2 linked regions of the Variovorax paradoxus genome follow. The protein of the gene in region 1 interacts with the protein of each later gene in a pairwise test. Links are inferred from orthologs where the notes say so. Each region holds a gene or a part of one and is shown on either strand. Other genes may lie near its edges.

Region 1 (5,881 bases):
AGCTGCTGCATGTTCTGGTGGCCGATGACGTTGTCCAGGCTCGCGACGCCCGCGCGCGGGGCGTGCAGCTCGCCGGCCACCGCGGCGAGCTTGTCAGTCGCGGCGGACATTGGCGGGATCGGCGCTTGCGGTGTCGGCATGCCGCGCATTTTCGCCGCTGCCGCCGGGGGCCGCCTGCCGGCGCCTGTCGTCGCGCCACGCGAACCAGGCGGCGCCCAGCACCATCAGCGCCAGCCCGTACCAGGTGAGGGCGTAGACGAGGTGGCTGTTGGGGAAGGCGATGACGGTCAGGCCGCCTGCCGGCCATGCGGGGGCGGCTTGTGCGGTTGCAGGGCCGGCTTCGGCATCGACGAAGTAGGGCGCCACCTCTGCCAGGCCGCGCGCGGCGGCAATGGCCTGCACATCGCGCGAGAACCAGCGGTCGGCCGTGGGGTCGTTCGTGCGCAGGAAGCCGCCCTTCGGTTCGGTGAGGCGCAGCAGGCCGGCCACGGTGGTGTCGCCTTGGGGCTCGGGGGCGGTGCGGGCCGCGCGCTCGCGCGCTTCGGGCGGCACGAAGCCGCGGTTGACGAGCACGACGCTGCCGTCGGCGGTGCGCAGCGGCGTCAGCACCCAGAAGCCGGCGCCGAGCCGGGTGCTGGCCTGCACCAGCGCTTCCTTGTCATGGAGGAACGTGCCGCGAAGGCGCACGTGTCTGTATTCGTCGTTGGCCGCGTTGACCGTGGGCCATTCGGAGCGCGCCGGCGCGTCGGTGGCCGGGGCGTGCACGCGCTGGTCGACGCGGGCGATGAGGTCGAGCTTCCAGGCCCGGCGCTCGACCTGCCAGGTGCCGAGCGCAAGAAAGCCGGCAAAGGCGAGGACGGCGCAGACCGCCAGCGCCGCACGCGTGACAACCGAGCGCGGGCGGGCGGCCGAGGCCATCAGGGCATGTTCTTCATGTCGTGGACCATGGCCGGCATCATGTTGGTGTTCATGTGATACATGACCCACAACGACCCGGCCAGCGTGATGACCACGAGCACCAGCGTGAAGATCAGCGCCAGCATGTTCCAGCCGCCTTCCGACTTCGCGTCCATGTGCAGGAAGTACACCATGTGGACCACGATCTGCACGACGGCGAAGCCGAGGATGACTAGCGCGGTAGTGCTCGGGTTGGCGATCACCTTGCCCATCACGAGCCAGAACGGGATCGCGGTCAGGATCACGGCCAGCACGAAGCCGGTCATGTAGCCCTTGAAGGTGCTGTGGCTCACGGGGCCGTCGTCGTGATGGGCGTCGTGCCCATCGTGTGCGCCATGGCCGTGCGCGGCGGTGTCGGTGTGGGCGCTCATGCCATCGATCCCATCAGATACACAAAGGTGAAGACGCCGATCCACACGACGTCCAGGAAGTGCCAGAACATCGACAGGCACATCAGGCGGCGGCGGTTGGCGGGGGTGAAGCCGTGCTTGGGCAGCTGGAACATCAGCACGACGAGCCAGATGATGCCGAAGCTCACGTGCAGGCCGTGCGTGCCCACCAGCGCGAAGAACGACGACAGGAACGCGCTGCGCTGCGGGCCGGCGCCTTCGTGCAGCAGGTGCGCGAACTCGTACAGCTCCAGGCCGATGAAGCCCAGGCCCAGCAGGCCGGTGATGCCCAGCCACAGCAGCACGCCGCCCATGCGCTTGCGCTGCATCTCGAGCATCGCGAAGCCGTAGGTGATCGACGACAGCAGCAGCAGCGACGTGTTCATCGCCACCAGCGGCAGGTCGAACAGGTCGGCGCCCGAGGGGCCGGCCGCGTAGCTGCGGCCCAGCACGCCGTATACCGCGAACAGGCAGGCAAAGATGAGGCAGTCGCTCATCAGGTAGAGCCAGAAGCCCAGCAGCGTGCCGTTCTCGGGGTGGTGGTCCTCGTTGCGGACGTGGAACAGCTCGAACACCGGCGGCTTGCCCGTCAGGTCGCTGTGGGCGTGCACGTGCACGCCCGGGGGAGTGGAGAGAGCGGTGGTATCAGACATGGGCGGCAGCCATCAGGCGGGTGCGTTCGGCTTCGGTGCGCACGACTTCTTCCGCGGGGATGTAGTAGTCGCGCTTGTAGTTGAAGGTGTGGACGATGATCGCGACCAGCATGGCCACGAAGCCGATGCCGGCCAGGAGCCACATCTGCCAGATCAGCGCAAAGCCGCACACCGCGCTCAGCGCCGCGATGATGAAGCCGGCGGCCGTGTTCTTGGGCATGTGCACGGGGCTGAAGCCTTCCAGCGGACGCTGGTAGCCGCGGGCCTTCATGTCGGTCCAGGCGTCGTTGTCGTGCACGCGCGGCGTGAACGCGAAGTTGTAGGCCGGCGGCGGCGACGAGGTCGACCACTCCAGCGTGCGGCCGTTCCACGGGTCGCCCGTGGTGTCGCGCAGCGACTCGCGGCGGATGAAGCTCACCACCAGCTGGATCAGGAACGAGGCGATGCCCAGTGCGATGAGCACGGCACCGACGGCGGCGACCTGGAACCAGATCTGCAGCGACATGTCCTGGAAGTGGCTCATGCGGCGCGTGACGCCCATCAGGCCCAGGATGTACAGCGGCATGAAGGCCATCCAGAAGCCGACGATCCAGAACCAGAACGAGCACTTGCCCCAGAACGGATCGAGCTTGTAGCCGAAGGCCTTCGGGAACCAGTAGGTGATGCCCGCCAGCATGCCGAACAGCACGCCGCCGATGATCACGTTGTGGAAGTGGGCAATGAGGAACAGGCTGTTGTGCAGCACGAAGTCGGCCGGGGGCACGGCCAGCAGCACGCCGGTCATGCCGCCGATCACGAAGGTGATCATGAAGCCGATGGTCCACATCATGGGCAACTCGAAACGGATGCGGCCGCGGTACATGGTGAAGAGCCAGTTGAAGATCTTCGCGCCCGTGGGGATCGAGATGATCATCGTCGTGATGCCGAAGAACGAGTTCACGCTGGCGCCGGAGCCCATGGTGAAGAAGTGGTGCAGCCACACGAGGTACGACAGGATCGTGATCACGACCGTGGCGTACACCATCGAGGCGTAGCCGAACAGGCGCTTGCCCGAGAAGGTGGAGACCACTTCCGAGAAGATGCCGAAGGCCGGCAGGATCAGGATGTACACCTCGGGGTGGCCCCAGATCCAGATCAGGTTCACGTACATCATGGCGTTGCCGCCGAGGTCGTTCGTGAAGAAGTTGGTGCCGACATAACGGTCGAGCGACAGCAGGGCCAGCACGGCCGTGAGCACCGGGAAGGCAGCCACGATCAGCACGTTGGTGCACAGGGCCGTCCAGGTGAAGACGGGCATCTTCATCATGGTCATGCCGGGCGCGCGCATCTTCACGATGGTGGCCAGCAGGTTCACGCCCGAGAGCAATGTGCCCACCCCCGCGATCTGCAAGGACCAGATGTAGTAATCGACCCCCACGTCAGGACTGAACAGGATGCCCGACAGCGGCGGGTACGCCAGCCATCCGGTCTTGGCGAACTCGCCCACGAACAGCGACGCCATCACGAGGCCGGCGCCGAAGGTGGTCATCCAGAAGCTGAAGTTGTTCAGGAACGGAAAGGCCACGTCGCGCGCGCCGATCTGCAGCGGCACCACGAAGTTCATGAGGCCCGTGACCAGCGGCATCGCCACGAAGAAGATCATGATCACGCCGTGGGCGGTGAAGATCTGGTCGTAGTGGTGCGGCGGCAGGAAGCCCGCGTTGTCGCCGAAGGCGACGGCCTGCTGGGCCCGCATCATCAGCGCGTCGGCGAAGCCGCGCAGCAGCATCACCAGGCCCAGGATGATGTACATGATGCCGATCTTCTTGTGGTCGATGCTGGTGATCCAGTCATTCCACAAGGTGCCCCACAGCTTGAAGTAGGTCACGGCGCCCAGCAGCGCCAGGCCGCCCAGGATCACGGCCGCGAAGGTCACGAGCAAAATCGGCTCGTGAAGGGGAATCGCCTCCCAGGAGAGGCGGCCGAAGACGAGCTTCGTCAGGTCTAGGTTCTGCAGCATCTTCTTAGTCTTCGGTGGTGCACATCGCGGTGACGTACTTGCGCTTGGGCGTGTCGAGGGAGTCGGCCTGCCAGGCCTGCTTGGTGGCGATGTTGAAGGCGCCGGGCTTGCCCATGCCGCCGTCGGCGTCGATGGCCATCATTTCCTTCATGCACATCTTGTTGCGATCGACGCACAGGTTCAGGATGGCGTCGTACAGGGCCGGGTCGACCGCGGCGTAGTGGCGCACGGGCTCGCGCTCGCTCGGCACTTCGAGCTTCTTGTATTGCTCGCGCGTGAGTTCGCCGTCCTTGCCGGCCTTGACCTTGGCCACCCACTGGTCGAAGCCGTCGTGGCTCAGGCCGTGGAACTTGAAGCGCATGCCCGAGAAGCCCGCGCCGCTGTAGTTGGCGGAGAAGCCTTCGAACTCGCCCGGCTTGTTGATCACCGCGTGCAGCTTGGTCTCCATGCCCGGCATGGCATAGATCTGGCCGGCCAGCGCGGGGATGAAGAAGGAGTTCATGACCGACGAGGCCGTGATCTTGAAGCTGATCGGGCGGTCCACCGGAGCCGCCAGTTCGTTCACCGTGGCAATGCCCTGCTCGGGGTAGATGAAGAGCCACTTCCAGTCCAGCGCCACCACCTCGACCACCAGGGGCTTGGTTTCGGCGGGAATCGGGCGCTGCGCGTCCAGGCGGCTCAGCGGGCGGTACGGGTCCAGCGTATGCGTGCTGATCCAGGTGATCGCGCCCAGCGCGATGATGATCAGGAGCGGCGCGGCCCAGATCGCCAGCTCGAGCTGCGTGGAGTGGTCCCAGTCGGGGCTGTAGGTGGCCTCCTTGTTCGACTGGCGATAGCGCCAGGCAAAGAAGATGGTCAGCGCGATCACCGGGATGATGATGATCAGCATCAGCACCGTCGAGACGATGATGAGACGCCCCTGCTGGTTGGCGATGTCGCCGGAGGGGTTCAACAGCACTGTGTTGCAGCCCGCCAGGAAAATGGCGGAGAGCAGCAGGAGCGCTCGGCGAAGGGTCTTGAGGATGTGCATGCCGGGAGAGGAGAGTGCGAAGGCCGCGCAAAAATGACCCTGCAATCTACGCCGCCCGAGGGATTTCGCCTATTGGACGTTTTGTCCTATGGCGGTAAACGCAAATCGGTGAGACGCTACAGGGTGTCCAGAATTCCCCCCTGTGTCGCGCTCCGGCGTGACGCCTGAATTACAGCCAGCCAGCAAGATGACGACGTCCAGCATCAGTCCACAAGGCGCCCAGCCTGTGTCGCACACGCCCGAAGGCGGCGCCCGCGCCGCAGACGCCGACCATTCGCACATTGCCCCGGGCGAGATCGCGGTCGGCGTGATCATCGGTCGCGCTTCCGAGTATTTCGACTTCTTCGTCTACGGCATCGCCTCGGTGCTGGTGTTCCCGGCGGTGTTCTTCCCGTTCGAGCAGCGCCTGGAAGGCGTGCTCTGGGCCTTCGTGATCTTCTCGTTCGCCTTCATCGCGCGCCCCTTCGGCACCGTGATCTCGATGGCGATCCAGCGGCGCTTCGGGCGCGAGACCAAGCTCACGATTGCGCTGTTCCTGCTGGGCACCTCGACCGCCGGCATCGCCTTCCTGCCGGGCTACGCGAGCATCGGCTTCACGGCCATCGTGCTGCTGTCGGTGTTCCGCTTTGCCCAGGGCCTGGCGCTGGGCGGCTCGTGGGACGGCCTGCCGTCGCTGCTGGCGCTGAACGCACCGCCCAACAAGCGCGGCTGGTACGCCATGCTGGGCCAGCTGGGCGCACCGCTGGGCTTCTTCGTGGCCAGCGCGCTGTTCGCATACCTGTACTCCAGCCTGCCGCTGGCCGACTTCCTCGACTGGGGCTGGCGCTACACCTTCTACGTGGCTTTCGCCATC
Region 2 (5,715 bases), 2.0 Mb from region 1 along the record:
ACCTTTGCCATCGGCGACTACATCGCGCCGCTGTCGGGACGCACCGGCCAGCTGCTGAAGTCGCGCTACCAGGGCACGTTCTCGCTGGTGGGCAACACCGGGGCCTGGCTCAAGGAAAAGCGCGGCGACACGTCGTATGCGGTCAACGTGCTGTCGATCTCGCGCGGTGGCTCGCTCACGACCACCCGCATCTTCGAATTCGATGCCGACGGCTATGTGAGCAAGCAACTGGTGGCCCGGTCGGCGAACATCCTCGACGACAAATGGACGCTCTCCGACGTCGAGCAGCAGGACTACCAGACGCGCAACACCGAGAAGGCCCGCATCGTCACCACCCAGATCCCGAAGATGGACTGGCCCACCTCGCTCACCGCCGAAATGGTGTCGGTCGCGCTGCTGCGGCCCGACCGCATGAGCACCATCGACCTGTTCGATTACATCCGGCACCTGAACGCCAACGGCCAGACCGCCCAACGCTACGAAATCGAGTTCTGGCGCAAGGTGTTCTACCCGCTCTCGTGCCTGGTGATGGTCGTGCTCGCCCTGCCCTTTGCCTACCTGCACTTCCGCCAGGCCGGCATCACGACCTACGTGTTCGGCGGCGTGATGATCGGCATCAGCTTCTTCCTGCTGAACAACGTGTTCGGCTACCTCGGCAACCTCAGCAACTGGTCGCCCTGGCTCACGGCGGCGGCGCCGGGGCTCATCTATTCAGTGCTGTCGCTCACAGCCTTCAGCTGGCTGGTCCTGAGGCGATGACCTCGCAAGTGCCGGGCACCGTGCTGCTCGCGCACGGCTCGCGCGACGCGCGCTGGCGCGAGCCCATCGAAGCCGTTGCCGCCCGCATGCGCGCAGACGACCCCGCCGTGCGCGTGCTGTGTGCCTACATGGAACTGGCCGCGCCCGACCTGCCGACCGCCGCCGCCGCGCTGATTGCCGACGGGGCCACCGCAGTCCATGTGGTGCCGCTGTTCCTCGGCATGGGCAAGCACGCCCGCGAAGACCTTCCGCTGCAGCTCGACGCGCTGCGCGAGCGTTGGCCCAAGGTCGCGTTCTCGCTCGCCCCGATCGTCGGCGAATCGCCTGAACTGGTCGCCTTGCTGGCCCGGCTTGCCATCAAATCCTGAAGTCCCGGTCATTTTTATAGACTTCAAAGGCATAATGAATTCCGCAATCAGACGGAATTTGATATGAATCTGCACCAGTTCAAGTTTGTTCAGGAAGCCGTGCGGCGCGGCCTGAACCTCACCGAGGCGGCCAAGGCACTGCACACATCGCAGCCCGGCGTCTCCAAGGCGATCATCGAACTTGAGGAAGAGCTCGGCGTCGAGATCTTCGCCCGCCACGGCAAGCGCCTGAAGCGCATCACCGAACCCGGCCAGCACGTCATCGCGAGCATCGAACTCATCATGCGCGAAGTGGGCAACTTGAAGCGCATCGGCGAGCAGTTCAGTGCGCAGGACAGCGGCACGCTGTCCATTGCCACCACGCACACCCAGGCGCGCTATGTGCTGCCGGTGCCCGTGGCCAACCTGCGCGAGGCCTATCCGAAGGTCAACGTGAGCCTGCACCAGGGCTCGCCCGACCAGGTGGCGCGCATGGTGATCGACGAAATCGCCGAGATCGGCATCGCCACCGAATCGCTCGACGGCTATGCCGAGCTGGTCACGCTGCCCTGCTACGAATGGCAGCACGTGCTGGTGCTGCCCAAGGACCACCCGCTGGCGGCCAAGGAGCGCGTGTCGCTCGAAGACCTGGCGGCCGAGCCGATCATCACGTACCACCCGTCGTTCACCGGCCGCACGCGCATCGACCATGCCTTTGCGCAGAAGAAGCTCACGCCGCGCATCGCGCTCGAAGCCATCGACTCCGACGTGATCAAGACCTACGTGCGCCTGGGTCTGGGCGTGGGCATCGTGGCCGAGATGGCCGTGCGCGACGAGTCGAACGCCGACCTCGTGGTGCGCCCGATGGGCCACGTGTTCGGCCAGAACATCGCGCGCGTTGCCTTCAAGCGCAGCGCCTACCTGCGCAACTTCGTCTTCAAGTTCGCCGAGCTGCTGTCCGACCGCCTCGACCGCAACCTGATCGCGAAGGCCCTGAGCGGCCATCAACAAGATTACGAACTCTGACCTTTCGCTTTTTCCCCCGCGACGACCGACCATGAGCACCGCCACCCCTTCGTCTTCTCCCCGCACGCCCGAGATCACCACCAAGCTGCCGGCTGTCGGCACCACCATCTTCACCGTGATGTCCACGCTCGCGGCCGAGAAGAACGCCGTGAACCTCGGCCAGGGCTTTCCCGATTTCCACTGCGATCCGAAGCTGCTCGAAGACGTGACCGCCGCCATGGCGGCCGGCCACAACCAGTACCCGCCGATGCCGGGCATTCCGTCGCTGCGCGACGCCATCGCCGCCAAGATCGAGGCGCTCTATGGCCGCAGCTACAGCGCCGCGACCGAGATCACCGTCACGGCCGGTGCCACGCAGGCGATCATCACGGCCATCCTGGCCATCGTGCGCCCCGGCGACGAAGTGATCGTGCTGGAGCCCTGCTACGACAGCTACGTGCCCAACATCGACCTGGCCGGTGGCAAGGTCGTGCGCGTGCCGCTCGTGCCCGGCACCTTCCGCCCCGACTTCGACAAGATCGCCGCCGCGCTCACGCCGAAGACGCGCGCGATCATCATCAACACGCCGCACAACCCGAGCGCCACGGTCTGGACCGAGGCCGAGATGCGCCAGCTCGAAGACCTGCTCGCGCCCACCGACGTGTTCGTGATCAGCGACGAGGTCTACGAGCACATGGTGTTCGACGACTCGCGCCATGAAAGCGTGGCGCGTTTCCGGGGCCTGGCGGCGCGCAGCTTCATCGTCAGCAGTTTCGGCAAGACCTACCACGTCACCGGCTGGAAGGTCGGCTTCGTGGCCGCGCCCGCGCCGCTGATGGCCGAGTTCCGCAAGGTGCACCAGTTCAACGTGTTCACCGTGAACACGCCGATGCAGCACGCGCTCGCGCAGTACATGGCGCGGCCCGAGCCGTACCTGGAGCTGCCGGCTTTCTACCAGCGCAAGCGCGACCTGTTCGCGGCCGGCCTGGCCGAGAAGACCCGTTTCAAGCTGCTGCGCAGCGAGGGCAGCTACTTCCAGTGCGTCGACATCTCGGCCGTGAGCGATCTCTCCGAGGCCGACTTCTGCCTGTGGCTCACCCGCGAGATCGGCGTTGCGGCGATTCCGCTGTCCGCGTTCTACGGCGACGGCTTCGACCAGCGCGTGGTGCGCTTCTGCTTCGCCAAGAAGGACGAGACGCTCCTCGCCGCGCTCGACCGCCTCGCGAAGCTCTGACGCCGGCGAGCCAGAGCATCCAGGCACCGCAATGGCGATGAACCGGCCGCGCTGGATCCTGCTGGCCCTGGGCCTGTCGTTCTTCCTGGTGGGCGTGGCCGACGCGTTCATGCCGCCACTGCACGGCAAGGACTACACCGCGCTCGACGTGGTGCATGTGTTCCTCATTTCGGCGCTGTGCTACATGTGGTGCCGGGCCGACGGCCTGGTGCGCGGCGTGCCCGCGCCCGGCCGCTCGGCGCTGCTTGCGGGCGTCTTTCCGGTGCTGGGCATTCCGGTCTACTTCTTTCGCACACGACCGTGGCGACGGGCGCTGCTGGCCACGCTGGGCGCCGCGGGATTCCTCGTGATGGGCCTGGTGCTGGCTGCCGTGGGTACCTTGTCGATCGAGTTCATGCGAAGCTGAAAGCCACCCGGATGAACTCCGCCCGCCTCGCCACGCGGGTCTGGGCGTGGGGCTGAACCCCCTGCTCTCCGACGACGCACGCGCCAAGCGCCGACGCCCACGGTAGGACAGTCCTGACCGCCGAAGGGGCGGCTCTCCGGCGCTTGCGGCGTCCCGGGGCGATGAGCATGAAGGCTCGTTACAACAAACGTCCCAGGAGAAAACCATGTCTCTCTCGTTCATTCTGCTGATCGTCCTGATCCTGCTGCTGATCGGCGCGCTGCCGAGCTGGGGTTACAGCCGGTCCTGGGGCTACGGGCCCAGCGGCGGCCTCGGGCTCGTGTTGCTGATCGTGGTGGTCCTCGTGCTCATGGGCCGCATATAGCGCCCACGCTGCCATAAAGAAAGCCCGCGTCGCCGCGGGCTTTTTTACGCCTGCAGTTGCGCCCAGGCCTTGTCGAGCCGCTTCACGCTCACCGGCTGCGGCGTGCGCAGCTCCTGCGCGAAAAAGCTCACGCGCAGTTCCTCGAGCAGCCAGCGGAACTCGAGCATGCGGTCGTCCACCACGCCCTTGCGCTCGGCGACGAGGCGCCAGTAGCGCTGCTCCTGCGGCTTCAGTTCGGCCAGCTTGGCGGCGTCGCGTGCGGGGTCGGCGCGCAGCTTGTCCAGACGCAGCACGATGGCCTTGAGGTAGCGCGCAAAGTGCTGCAGCTGCGTCCACGGCGCGTCGGCGATGAAGCGCTTGCCGACGAGCTTCTGCAGCTGCTGCGCCGCGTCCTGCACCGCCTCGGGCTGGATCTTCGTGTCCTTGATCTTGCGTGCGGCGGCTGCGTACTCCACGAGGACGACGCCCGCGAGCCGCGACACCTCGTTGGCGATCAGCGTGAGCCGCCCGCGCCCTTCTTCGAGCCGCTTCTTGAAAGCGAACTCGTCGGTCGGCAGCGGCTCCTGCAGGAACGCGCGGTCGATCGCCACGTCGATGATCTGCGTGCGCAGCTCTTCCGACGTGCCCAGCGGCATGTAGGCGACCGACATCTTCTGCAGATCGGGGATGTTCTTCTCGAGGTACTTCAGCGCGTCCTTCAGCTGCAGCGCGAACAGGCGGCGCAGGCCGGCGCGGTGCTTCGCGGCGGCCACGGCGGGCTCGTCGAACACCTCGATGGTCACGGCATCGCCCTCGTCGCGCAGCGCCGGGAAGCCGATGAGCGACTGCGAACCGCGCCGCACTTCCATCAGCTCGGGCAGCTCACCGAAAGCCCAGGTCGTGTAGCGCTGGCCGGCGGGCAGCGCGGGCGTGGCCTTCTCGGGCGCGGCGTTCTTCGCGGGTGCCTGGCCTTCGCCTGCAGGCGAAGGCTTGGGGGCCGGTGCCGCCTTCACATTGAGCCCCGCCAGCGCCTGGAACGCGCCACGCGCCTGCGCGCCCAGCTCGGCCTTCAGCGCGCCGAGGTTGCGGCCCATGCCGAGCTGACGGCCGTGCTCGTCGACGATGCGCAGGTTCATGAACAGGTGCGGCGGCAGCATGTCGAGCTTGAAGTCGGCGCGCTTCACGTCGATGCTGGTCAGGTCGCGCACGCGCTTGAGCAGCACGTCGGTGAGCGAACCGGTGCCGAAGAGTTCGGGCGCCGACAGTTCCTCGGCCAGCTTCGTCGCCGACTCGGGCAGCGGCACCAGCCGCGAGCGCGGGCGCTGCGGCAGGCTCTTGAGCAGCGCCTGGATCTTGTCCTTGAGCATGCCCGTCACCAGCCACTCGCAGCGCTCTTCGTTCACCTGGTTGAGCACGAACAGCGGCACGCTGACCGTGAGGCCGTCTTTCGCGTCGCCCGGTTCGTGCAGGTAGCTTGCGGCGCAATCGACACCGCCCAGGCGCAGCGTGGGCGGGAACGACTGCGTCGTGATGCCGGCCGCCTGGTGGCGCATGAGTTCGTCGCGCGTGAGGTACAGCAGGCGCGGCTGGTCTTTCGACGCGTGGCGGTACCAGTTCTCGA

The links.
Region 2: the proteins of cyoB (region 1) and GFK26_RS23840 interact in binary tests that used the Escherichia coli proteins (3 or more experiments, as listed by UniProt). The link is inferred for Variovorax paradoxus from one-to-one orthologs.

The regions. Positions count from the first base shown.
Region 1 is NZ_CP045644.1:7,125,387-7,131,267, reverse strand. Bases 1,496-4,477 are described here. They hold cyoB (cytochrome o ubiquinol oxidase subunit I), read right to left. Parts: upstream 3,999-4,477; coding sequence 1,992-3,998; downstream 1,496-1,991. Other genes in these bases: cyoA (ubiquinol oxidase subunit II), read right to left, coding at 4,003-4,477; cyoC (cytochrome o ubiquinol oxidase subunit III), read right to left, coding at 1,496-1,999. Also shown: GFK26_RS33150 (ATP-binding protein), read right to left, coding at 1-110; GFK26_RS33145 (SURF1 family protein), read right to left, coding at 94-918; cyoD (cytochrome o ubiquinol oxidase subunit IV), read right to left, coding at 918-1,328; more of cyoC, read right to left, coding at 1,325-1,495; more of cyoA, read right to left, coding at 4,478-5,028; GFK26_RS33120 (MFS transporter), read left to right, coding at 5,216-5,881. UniProt on the Escherichia coli protein: Cytochrome bo(3) ubiquinol oxidase is the terminal enzyme in the aerobic respiratory chain of E.coli that predominates when cells are grown at high aeration.
Region 2 is NZ_CP045644.1:5,167,526-5,173,240, reverse strand. Bases 1,439-4,254 are described here. They hold GFK26_RS23840 (pyridoxal phosphate-dependent aminotransferase), read left to right. Parts: upstream 1,439-2,163; coding sequence 2,164-3,345; downstream 3,346-4,254. Other genes in these bases: hrpA (ATP-dependent RNA helicase HrpA), read right to left, coding at 4,160-4,254; GFK26_RS23830 (DUF3309 family protein), read left to right, coding at 3,957-4,115; GFK26_RS23835 (rard protein), read left to right, coding at 3,377-3,751; GFK26_RS23845 (CysB family HTH-type transcriptional regulator), read left to right, coding at 1,439-2,132. Also shown: LPS export ABC transporter permease LptG, read left to right, coding at 1-759; GFK26_RS23850 (sirohydrochlorin chelatase), read left to right, coding at 756-1,127; more of GFK26_RS23845, read left to right, coding at 1,191-1,438; more of hrpA, read right to left, coding at 4,255-5,715. UniProt on the Escherichia coli protein: Shows aminotransferase activity with methionine and histidine as substrates, and to a lesser extent also with phenylalanine.